2 regions of the Asticcacaulis sp. MM231 genome follow, and region 2 is predicted to be linked to the other one. Evidence: predicted binding sites of a transcription regulator. Region 2 holds the regulator's gene; the other holds the start of a gene.
The links. Region 2 encodes HrcA, which represses chaperone genes, less so after heat shock. Its sites were predicted from a motif close to GTTAGCANTCNNNNNNNNNGANTGCTAAC; they were not measured.

Region 1: the regulator HrcA is predicted to act here: its motif matches at 2,312-2,340, upstream of groES (co-chaperone GroES).

Annotation. Positions count from the first base shown of each region.
Region 1 covers NZ_OZ075108.1:3,285,778-3,290,192, forward strand. Annotated here, with positions in the region: gene ABQ278_RS16045 (DUF2975 domain-containing protein) at 1-246, shown strand, start outside; gene ABQ278_RS16050 (hypothetical protein) at 256-744, shown strand; gene ABQ278_RS16055 (helix-turn-helix transcriptional regulator) at 744-977, shown strand; gene ABQ278_RS16060 (endonuclease/exonuclease/phosphatase family protein) at 977-1,810, shown strand; gene ABQ278_RS16065 (hypothetical protein) at 1,862-2,164, opposite strand; gene groES (co-chaperone GroES) at 2,374-2,664, shown strand; gene groL (chaperonin GroEL) at 2,817-4,415, shown strand, end outside.
Region 2 covers NZ_OZ075108.1:262,798-267,212, reverse strand. Annotated here, with positions in the region: gene ABQ278_RS01265 (M28 family peptidase) at 1-612, opposite strand, end outside; gene ABQ278_RS01260 (hypothetical protein) at 686-1,201, opposite strand; gene grpE (nucleotide exchange factor GrpE) at 1,418-2,026, opposite strand; gene hrcA (heat-inducible transcriptional repressor HrcA) at 2,059-3,132, opposite strand; gene ABQ278_RS01245 (hypothetical protein) at 3,263-3,616, shown strand; gene rph (ribonuclease PH) at 3,687-4,415, shown strand, end outside.

The DNA of each region.
Region 1 (4,415 bases), 440 kb from region 2:
GCTTTCGGCGAGGCCACGGTCAAGGGGCTGAAAGAGGTGGGGAGCAACCTGATCTGGGGCGCTGCGGCGGCCATCTTCATCGCTCCCACCCTGAACCTACTGATCGAGACCGATTTTCAGCGCCTGACAGGGCTGAAATATGACTTTGAGATCGAGAGCCTGACCATAGGCCTGATCGGTTTCACGCTTTATCTGCTGGCCCAGCAAGGCCAGAGCCTTAAATCGGAACTCGACCAGATCGTTTAGGAGACAATCATGACACGCTTTATGAAACACGTCTCGTCCGCCTTTATCGCCTTTGGCTATCTTGCCGCGACCATGATCTTCAAGATGAACGAAATTCTGGACGCCAAGCCCGACATCTATCCCAATCTTTTCGATCTTTTCCTGCCAAGACCCATCCTGCTGGTTTATGGCGTAGCCCCCCTGCTCATCGCCATCGCCATCTATCAGCTCTACGTCTTCACCCTGGCCGGACGCGATCCGCTGACCGGCAATTTCACGCCGGAGGGTTTGCGGCACTTGGGCCTGTCCGGCCTGTTTCTTTCCGCCGGCGGCATCATGTTCATGGGGTTCGAGACGATTCTGAGCCAGCTTGTCGGCGCCGAAATCCTGCCGTTCAATTCGGGCACCGGCCTGCCCTTCATGATCATCGGCTTCGCCTTGGCCACCATGTCGCGCAACGGCGGCGTGCTTGCGTCCAAGGCCAAAAAACTTCGCTCTGAACTGGATGACATCGTTTAATGCCCATTCGCGTCACACTGGATGTCATGCTGGCCAAAAGAAAGGTGCGCGCCAAGGATCTGGCGGCGCGCATCGGCCTGTCCGAAACCCAGCTCAGCCTTTTGCGCACCGGTAAGGTGAAAGGGATGCGTTTCGAGACACTCTCGAAGATTTGCCTGATTTTAGAGTGCCGGCCGGCCGATATTATGGAATATGATCCGGACGATAACGATCTCAATACGGGTGAAGACTGATGCGTATAGCCATAACCACCGGCCTGGCATTGCTGCTGGCCACCTCCGCCGGCGCCGAAACGGTGCGGCTGATGAGCTACAATATCCGCGTTGATGTCGAAGGCGATAATCCGCGCTGGGCCGAGCGCCGCGATCCGCTGGCCAGGCAAATTGCCTTTACAGGGCCGGATGTCTTCGGCGTGCAGGAAGCGACGCAACCCGCCGTGGCTGACCTTGCCAGCCGCCTGCCGGCATACGGCCATTACGGCATCGGCCGCGACGACGGCAAGGACGGAGAAACCACCACCCTGTTCTACAACAGCGCCCGCTTTACCCTGGTGAAGGCCCAGACCCAGTGGTGCTCGAAAACACCGGACGTGCCTGGCAAGGACGCCGATGCCGCCCTGCCGCGCACCTTTACGCGCCTGATCCTGCGTGAGCGCAAAAGCGGCCGCCTGCTCGATATCCGCAACGCCCATTTCGATCATATCGGCGTTGTGGCGCGGGAAAACTGCGCCCGCCAGATCGAGGCCCTGCCGCGCTGGCCGGGTGCGAGCGTGATGGTGATGGGGGATTTCAACTCTGGCACCGACAGCGCCCCCTATAAGCTGCTGAGCGATGACACAGGCCTGAACCTGAAGGACGCCCGCAAAGGCGCTGCCATCGATTTTGGCCCCACCGGCACCTTCAACGGTTTCGATATTCGCCAGACCGACGGGGACGCCATCGACCATATCTTTGTCGATCGCGCCCTCAAGGTGACGCGCTTCGCCGTGCTGACCGACAGCTTTGGCGGTCGGGTGATCTCGGATCACTTCCCCATCGTCGCCGATGTCGAACTGAAAAAGAAATAGGCGCCCCTGCTCCGGTCAGAAGCGCCCATCATCTATCTCTGTATCGAAAGACTAGCGACGGTCGCCGCGGATCAGCAGCGCGCCGAGCACGAAGCCGACGCCGAGCGCGATCAGAGTCGAGGGGATCGGGTTTTCCTCGATCTTGTGCTTGGCCTGGCCACTATAGCGCTTCACGTCGTCGCTGGCGTGATCGGCGAAACCGCGCAGCTTGGCCTCGGCCTCCTTGGCGCGTTCGGACAGGACGTGGGTGGCGTGCTCGACCTCATGACGGATCATGTCGGAGATGGTCTCAACGTCCTCCTCGTCGAACGATTTGACCTTGTCGGCGGCAGCCTTGGCTTTGGAAGATAACATCAGAAGCTCCTCAGATTGTGCATGGGTGTTAAGGCATACTATAACCAATATGGTGATGAATCCGTGTGGTTTACGCGCCGAATTGTAATTTTTTCATGAGGGCCCGCCCTTGACTCCGCAGCACCCCGGCACTACTTCAAGAGCGCTGTTGGCACTCACACGGTGAGACTGCTAACAAGGCAATCAATCTAACGAAATGGAGACATCCCATGAGCTTTCGCCCGTTAGGCGACCGCGTTCTGGTCAAGAGAGTTGAAGAAGAAGCCAAGACCAAGGGTGGCATCATCATCCCCGACACCGCCAAGGAAAAGCCGCAAGAAGGCGAAGTCGTCTCGGTCGGCCCCGGTGCACGCAATGACAAGGGCGAGCAAGTCGCTCTCGACGTCAAGGCCGGCGACCGCATCCTGTTCGGCAAGTGGGGCGGCACGGAAGTCAAGATCGACGGCGAAGACCTGTTGATCCTGAAGGAATCCGACGTTCTGGGCGTCATCACGAAGTAATTGACGCCCCACCTTTACCTCCCCGCTTGCCGGGGAGGGGGACCGCACGACGCCGCGAAGCGGCTAGATGTGGTGGTGGGGTATGTTGCTTCGGGTCAAGCACCCATCTCTAAAACCTTTCCAATTAACGCCAAAAGATAGGACTACATATCATGGCTGCCAAACAAGTTCTGTTCGGTTCCGACGCGCGCGAAAAAATGCTGCGCGGCGTGAACATCCTCGCCAACGCTGTAAAAGTGACCCTCGGCCCCAAGGGCCGCAACGTCGTGCTCGACAAGTCCTTCGGCGCCCCGCGCTCGACCAAGGACGGCGTCTCCGTCGCCAAGGAAATCGAACTGGAAGACAAGTTCGAAAACATGGGCGCGCAGATGATCCGCGAAGTCGCCTCCAAGACCAACGACAAGGCCGGTGACGGCACCACCACCGCCACTGTGCTGGCGCAAGCCATCGTGCAAGAAGGCCTCAAGTCGGTTGCCGCCGGCATGAACCCGATGGACCTGAAGCGCGGCATCGACAAGGCCGTCCAGATCGTCGTCGCCGAAATCAAGGCATCGTCGAAGAAGGTCACCACCAACGCTGAAATCGCCCAGGTCGGCACCATCTCCGCCAACGGCGACGCCGAAGTCGGCGAAATGATCGCCAAGGCCATGGAAAAGGTCGGCAATGAAGGCGTCATCACGGTTGAAGAAGCCAAGACCGCCGAAACCGAACTCGACGTCGTCGAAGGCATGCAGTTCGACCGCGGCTACCTGTCGCCTTACTTCATCACCAACCCCGACAAGATGGAAGTGGTTCTCGAAGACCCTTACATCCTGGTGTTCGACAAGAAGATCTCGTCGCTCCAGCCCATGCTGCCGATCTTAGAGGCCGTTGTGCAATCGGGCCGTCCGCTGCTGATCATCGCTGAAGACGTGGAAGGCGAAGCGCTTGCCACCCTCGTCGTCAACCGCCTGCGTGGCGGCCTGCGCGTTGCCGCCGTCAAGGCGCCTGGCTTCGGCGATCGCCGCAAGGCCATGCTGGAAGACATCGCCGTCCTGACCAAGGGCGAAGTGATCTCCGAAGACCTCGGCATCAAGCTGGAAACCGTTTCGCTCGACCAGCTCGGCCGCGCCAAGAAGGTGACCATCACCAAGGAAAACACCACCATCGTTGATGGCGTTGGCGAAAAGTCCGATATCGAAGCCCGAATCGGTCAGATCAAGAAGCAGATCGAAGAAACCACCTCCGACTACGACAAGGAAAAGCTGCAAGAACGTCTGGCCAAGCTGGCCGGTGGCGTTGCCGTTATCCGCGTCGGTGGCTCCACCGAAGTGGAAGTCAAGGAAAAGAAGGACCGCGTCGACGACGCGCTGAACGCCACGCGTGCAGCCGTTGAAGAAGGCATCGTTCCGGGCGGCGGCACGGCGCTCCTGAAGGCCTCGAAGGCCCTCAAGGGCATCGAAGGCGCCAATGCGGATCAAACCGCCGGCATCAACATCATCCGTCGCGCGATTCAAGCGCCGCTGCGCCAGATCGCCGAGAACTCCGGTGTTGAAGGCTCGGTGGTTGTCAACGCCATCCTGGCCAATGACAGCGCCACCTTCGGCTTCAACGCCCAGACCGAACAGTATGTCGATCTGGTCGCCGACGGCGTTATCGATCCGGCCAAGGTTGTCCGCACGGCTCTGCAAGACGCCGCTTCGGTCGCTGGCATCCTGATCACCACGGAAGCCGCTGTCGCCGAAGCCCCTAAGAAGGACGCTGGCGCTCAA
Region 2 (4,415 bases):
CAGGATGGCAATATCGGCCAGACCGGATTTCGGCGGCGACTCTTCGAGATAACTGGCGACAGACGGCGCGCGGGCTCCGGTGCCATAACGCGCCTGCAAGGCGGCATTATCGCGGAACACGACCAGCTTGGCGCCCTTGGCCAGAGCCGCCCGGCTCCAGCCACCGGCGGTCGCCTTGCCCATATTGGCGATGAGCACGATATCGGCGACCGGCAGCTTGGCCGGATCATCGCTGGTGGCCACCGCCACCGTGCCGCTGACGGGTTTGGCCGAAGTATAGATCAGGCGAAAGCCGTCGCTCGCCGTGGCGTCACCGATTTTCAGGCTGACCGGACCGCTGATCTTCGGCTTGATGACGCCGGCGGTCTGGATATAGCCGTCCATGCCAGGTGCGGGTTTCAGCCCATAGCTCTGGAACTGCGCGGCCACGTAAGCGGCGGCTACGGCCTCGTCATGCGTGGCGCTGCCGCGACCGCGCAAGGCGTCCGAGGCCAGAAAGGCTTCGTGGGCGCTGACCCAGTCCTGTTTCACCGTCCATGGCGTTTCGGCCGATGCGCCAGTGGCAACAAACGCCAACAGGCTGGCGACGAGGACAAGACGGTGTTTCAGCATGGATAGACCTTTGAATGACGTCAACAGTGTTAAGTTTGGTTATAGCGGACGTCAAGGTGATAGCCGGTCATGACTATCTGCGTGCGATAAGAGATTTTATGGTGTCAATAACCGCTTCGGCTTCTGATTGAGTTTCGATCCATGGCAAGCGAAGCCATTTGCCACTCTTTAGTTGCAATTTGGCGGCCCACAAGTACTGTACCTTGCAGTATAGTTGGGTTGCCACCACGCTGGACATAAGCCAGACATCGCGCCTGGCACCTATTCGACGTTCGATTTGCTCTTCAGTAATCGTCCAGCGGATATCGGAACGAAAAACAAGGGTGAAATTCCAAACTGCAAAACCGATAAACATGAAGGCAAGACCGACGTACTCAACTCTTCGATACATCAGACCAGGCTTGGACAAGTCCAATCGATGGCCGAAAATTATAGATGGAAGCTGAGGAAAGGAGAGCGACCACCCTTCAATTCGCACGCCGGACATTTGCCATAATATCCAGGCGAAGAAGAATAAAAAAAGCGCCGACGCAAATCCAAAGGCGCGGAGAAACAAACCAAATTTAAACTTTAGATAGATTGGCAACATTTCTCCCCCTAAACTCAGGGAAGTCTATGGTTAAGTCATTGTCAAGCCACAACATATAGCCGTGAACAAAATGGAAACCGGGCGATGTCAGTGATTCGTCGCTGATTCGTTTCCGTGTCGTTCGTGGATTCGGAACAAAGCCGTTTACCTTTGAGTCGCGCAGAAAAAAAGCCCCCGCAGCAGAACTGCGGAGGCTTCATCTGAAAGGAAAGAATCCTACTCGGCTTGCGTGTCGACGCGGTCACCGGCGTCGGCACCATCACTGTCATAGCCGTTCTTGACCGGCGCGGGTTGCGCAGCCGACTTGGCGGCCACCGCCACCATGGCCGGACGGATCACGCGGCCGAACAACTCGTAGCCGGCCTGCATGACCATGATGACGCAACCGCCTTCGACGTCGGTCGAGGGCTGTTCCATCACCGCCTGATGCATATGGGGGTCGAACTTGTCGCCCTTCATCGGCGCGATCTTCTTGACACCGTTCTTCTCGAACGCACCGGCCAGTTCCTTCTCGGTCATGTCGATGCCGGCGATGAAGTTCTTGAAGGCCGGATCGCTGACATCGGCAGGCACCGACGACAAGGCGCGTTGCAGCACGTCGGCCACGCCGAGCAGGCCCTGGGCGAATTTCTGGATGGCGAAGGCGCGGGCGTCATTGCCTTCGCGTTCGGCGCGGCGCTTGGTGTTTTCGGCGTCCGCAGCGTAGCGCAGCGCCTGTTCCTTGAGCGCGGCGTTTTCGGCCGTCAGCTTTTCCAGCTCGGCATTGAGCAGTTCGGTCGCGTCCTGCTCAAGTTCGTTACCGTCGTTTTCGATCTCGTCACTCATCTCGTCGTCCTCTTAAACATATCGGGCCACCCCTACTCAAGCAGGCGACCCAGAATTCGGGCGGTGTAGTCCACAAGTGGGATGATGCGGGCGTAATTCAACCGGGCGGGCCCGATCACACCGATCGCACCCATGACTTTCGCCGCGCCCTTTTGCGGGGACACCATATAGGGGGCTGCAATAACAGCCGAGCCCGACAAAGAAAACAGTTTCGACTCCGATCCGATGAAAATTCGCACCCCTTGGGCATCCTTCACATCATCGAGCAGGTCGATCAGCTCTTCCTTCTGCTCCAGATCCTCGAACAGCGAACGCACACGCTCCAGATCTTCAAGGCTCTGGGTCTGCTCCACCAGATTGGCGCGGCCCCTTACGATCAGGGCGCGCTTCTCCTTGTCGCCGCCGGACCACATGGCCAGGCCGTTCTCGATCAGGGTGGCCGCCGCCTCATCGAGCTTGCGCCGTTCGCTGTCCAGTTCGGATTTCAGCTCCAGGCGCGCCTCGGAAAGCGTACGACCCTTGAGGTGGGTGTTGAGATAGTTCGACGCCTCACTCAGTACCGACGGCGTCATGCCCGGCGCCAACGGCATCAGGCGGTTTTCCACCCGGCCGTCGTCGAACACCAGCACGGTCAGGGCCTGTTCGGCGCTCAAGGATATAAACTCGACGTGCTTGACCCCCGCCTCAAACGACGGCGTCATCACCACGCCGGCGCCACCGGCCAGACCGGAGAGCAGGTTCGAGGCAGCGTGCAGCGCCTGATCGAAGGTTTGCCCCTTGCCGGTCAGGCGGGCCTCGATATCGCGTTTGGCATCTTCGCCGATATCGCCGATCTCCAGCAGTCCATCGACAAACAGGCGCAGCCCCTGATGGGTCGGCATCCGGCCGGACGAGGTATGCGGCGCCGACAGCAGGCCCAGGTGCGCCAGATCCTGCATGGTGTTGCGGATCGAGGCCGGCGACAGATGCACGCCATTGCGCGACACCGTGCGCGAACCGACCGGCTCACCGGTCTCCAGATAGGTCTCGACCACATGGCGGAAAATGTCGCGCGCGCGCTGATCCATTTCGCTCAAGGAAGCGCCGGAATTGAGCAGGCCAGTCATGTGGGGAGGCAGTTTCATCATCCGTCAGTGTAGCAAAGCTTTAGCCTGAGCGCCAAGGGGTAAAAGCCGGGCCACAATTGCGCCACAAAGTCAGCGAAATCTGTCAGACATCGCTTATCGGGAGGCTGTCATGCGTGCTCTATCCATTGCGTCCGTTCTGATTCTGGCCGGAATGGCTACCGCCGCCGGCGCCAAGGACTACACCTATAGGGCGCCCGCCGCACCGGCTGTCGCCGAAGCGCTGCAAACCCCGGACAAACCGCGCGATCCTGAGACTTACGCCCCGCTTCAGGATGTCAGTCAAACGACCGCCATCGATCCGACGCCCGGCCTGATCCGTCCCGCCACGCGCATCGCCGATACGAAGCAGCATGACGATGAGCATCGCGGCTTTGTCTGCGCAGATAAAAAATGCAAGACACAGGCGCCGGTTTACAACACCCGCACGCCGCTGGAGCAGGAACAGGGCCGCCTTCCCGGTTAGGTCAGTTTTTTTGGTTTCACTCGCGGGCGCGACCTGTTAGGGCAGGGGCACATTTTCAAGAGGCCCCACCATGTCCCACTTCGATGCCTTGTCGGCACTGAAAACCATCCGTCCGTCCAACCGCCAGCCCGACCAGATGCGTGTCGTGACGCTGGAAACCGGCGTAACGCGCTATGCCGAGGGCTCGTGCCTCGTCACCTTCGGTCACACCAAGGTGCTGGTCACCGCTTCGCTCGAACAGGGCGTGCCGGGCTTCCTCAAGGGCAAGGGCCAGGGCTGGGTGACGGCCGAATACGGCATGTTGCCGCGCTCCACCCACACCCGTTCGCGCCGTGAAGCCGCTAGCGGCAAGCAATCCGGCCGCACGCAGGAAATCCAGCGCCTGATCGGCCGCTCGATGCGCGCCATTATCGACCTCAAGGCGCTGGGCGAACGCCAGATCACCCTTGATTGCGACGTGCTGCAGGCTGATGGCGGCACCCGCACCGCCTCGATCACCGGCGCCTGGGTAGCGCTTTCCATGGCCTGCAATAAGCTGGTGGCCGACAAGATCATTGAAAAGTCGCCGATCATCGATCAGGTCGCTGCCATTTCCTGCGGCATTTTCGAGGGCACACCGGTGCTCGATCTCGATTATGACGAAGACTCAAACGCCGAGACCGACGCCAACTTCGTCATCACCGGCAATCTGGACGCGGTCGAGATCCAGGCCACCGGCGAAAAGCGCGGCTTCTCGCGGACTGAATTCAACAGCCTCTACGATCTCGGCATCAAGGGTGCGAAAGAACTGTTCGACCTT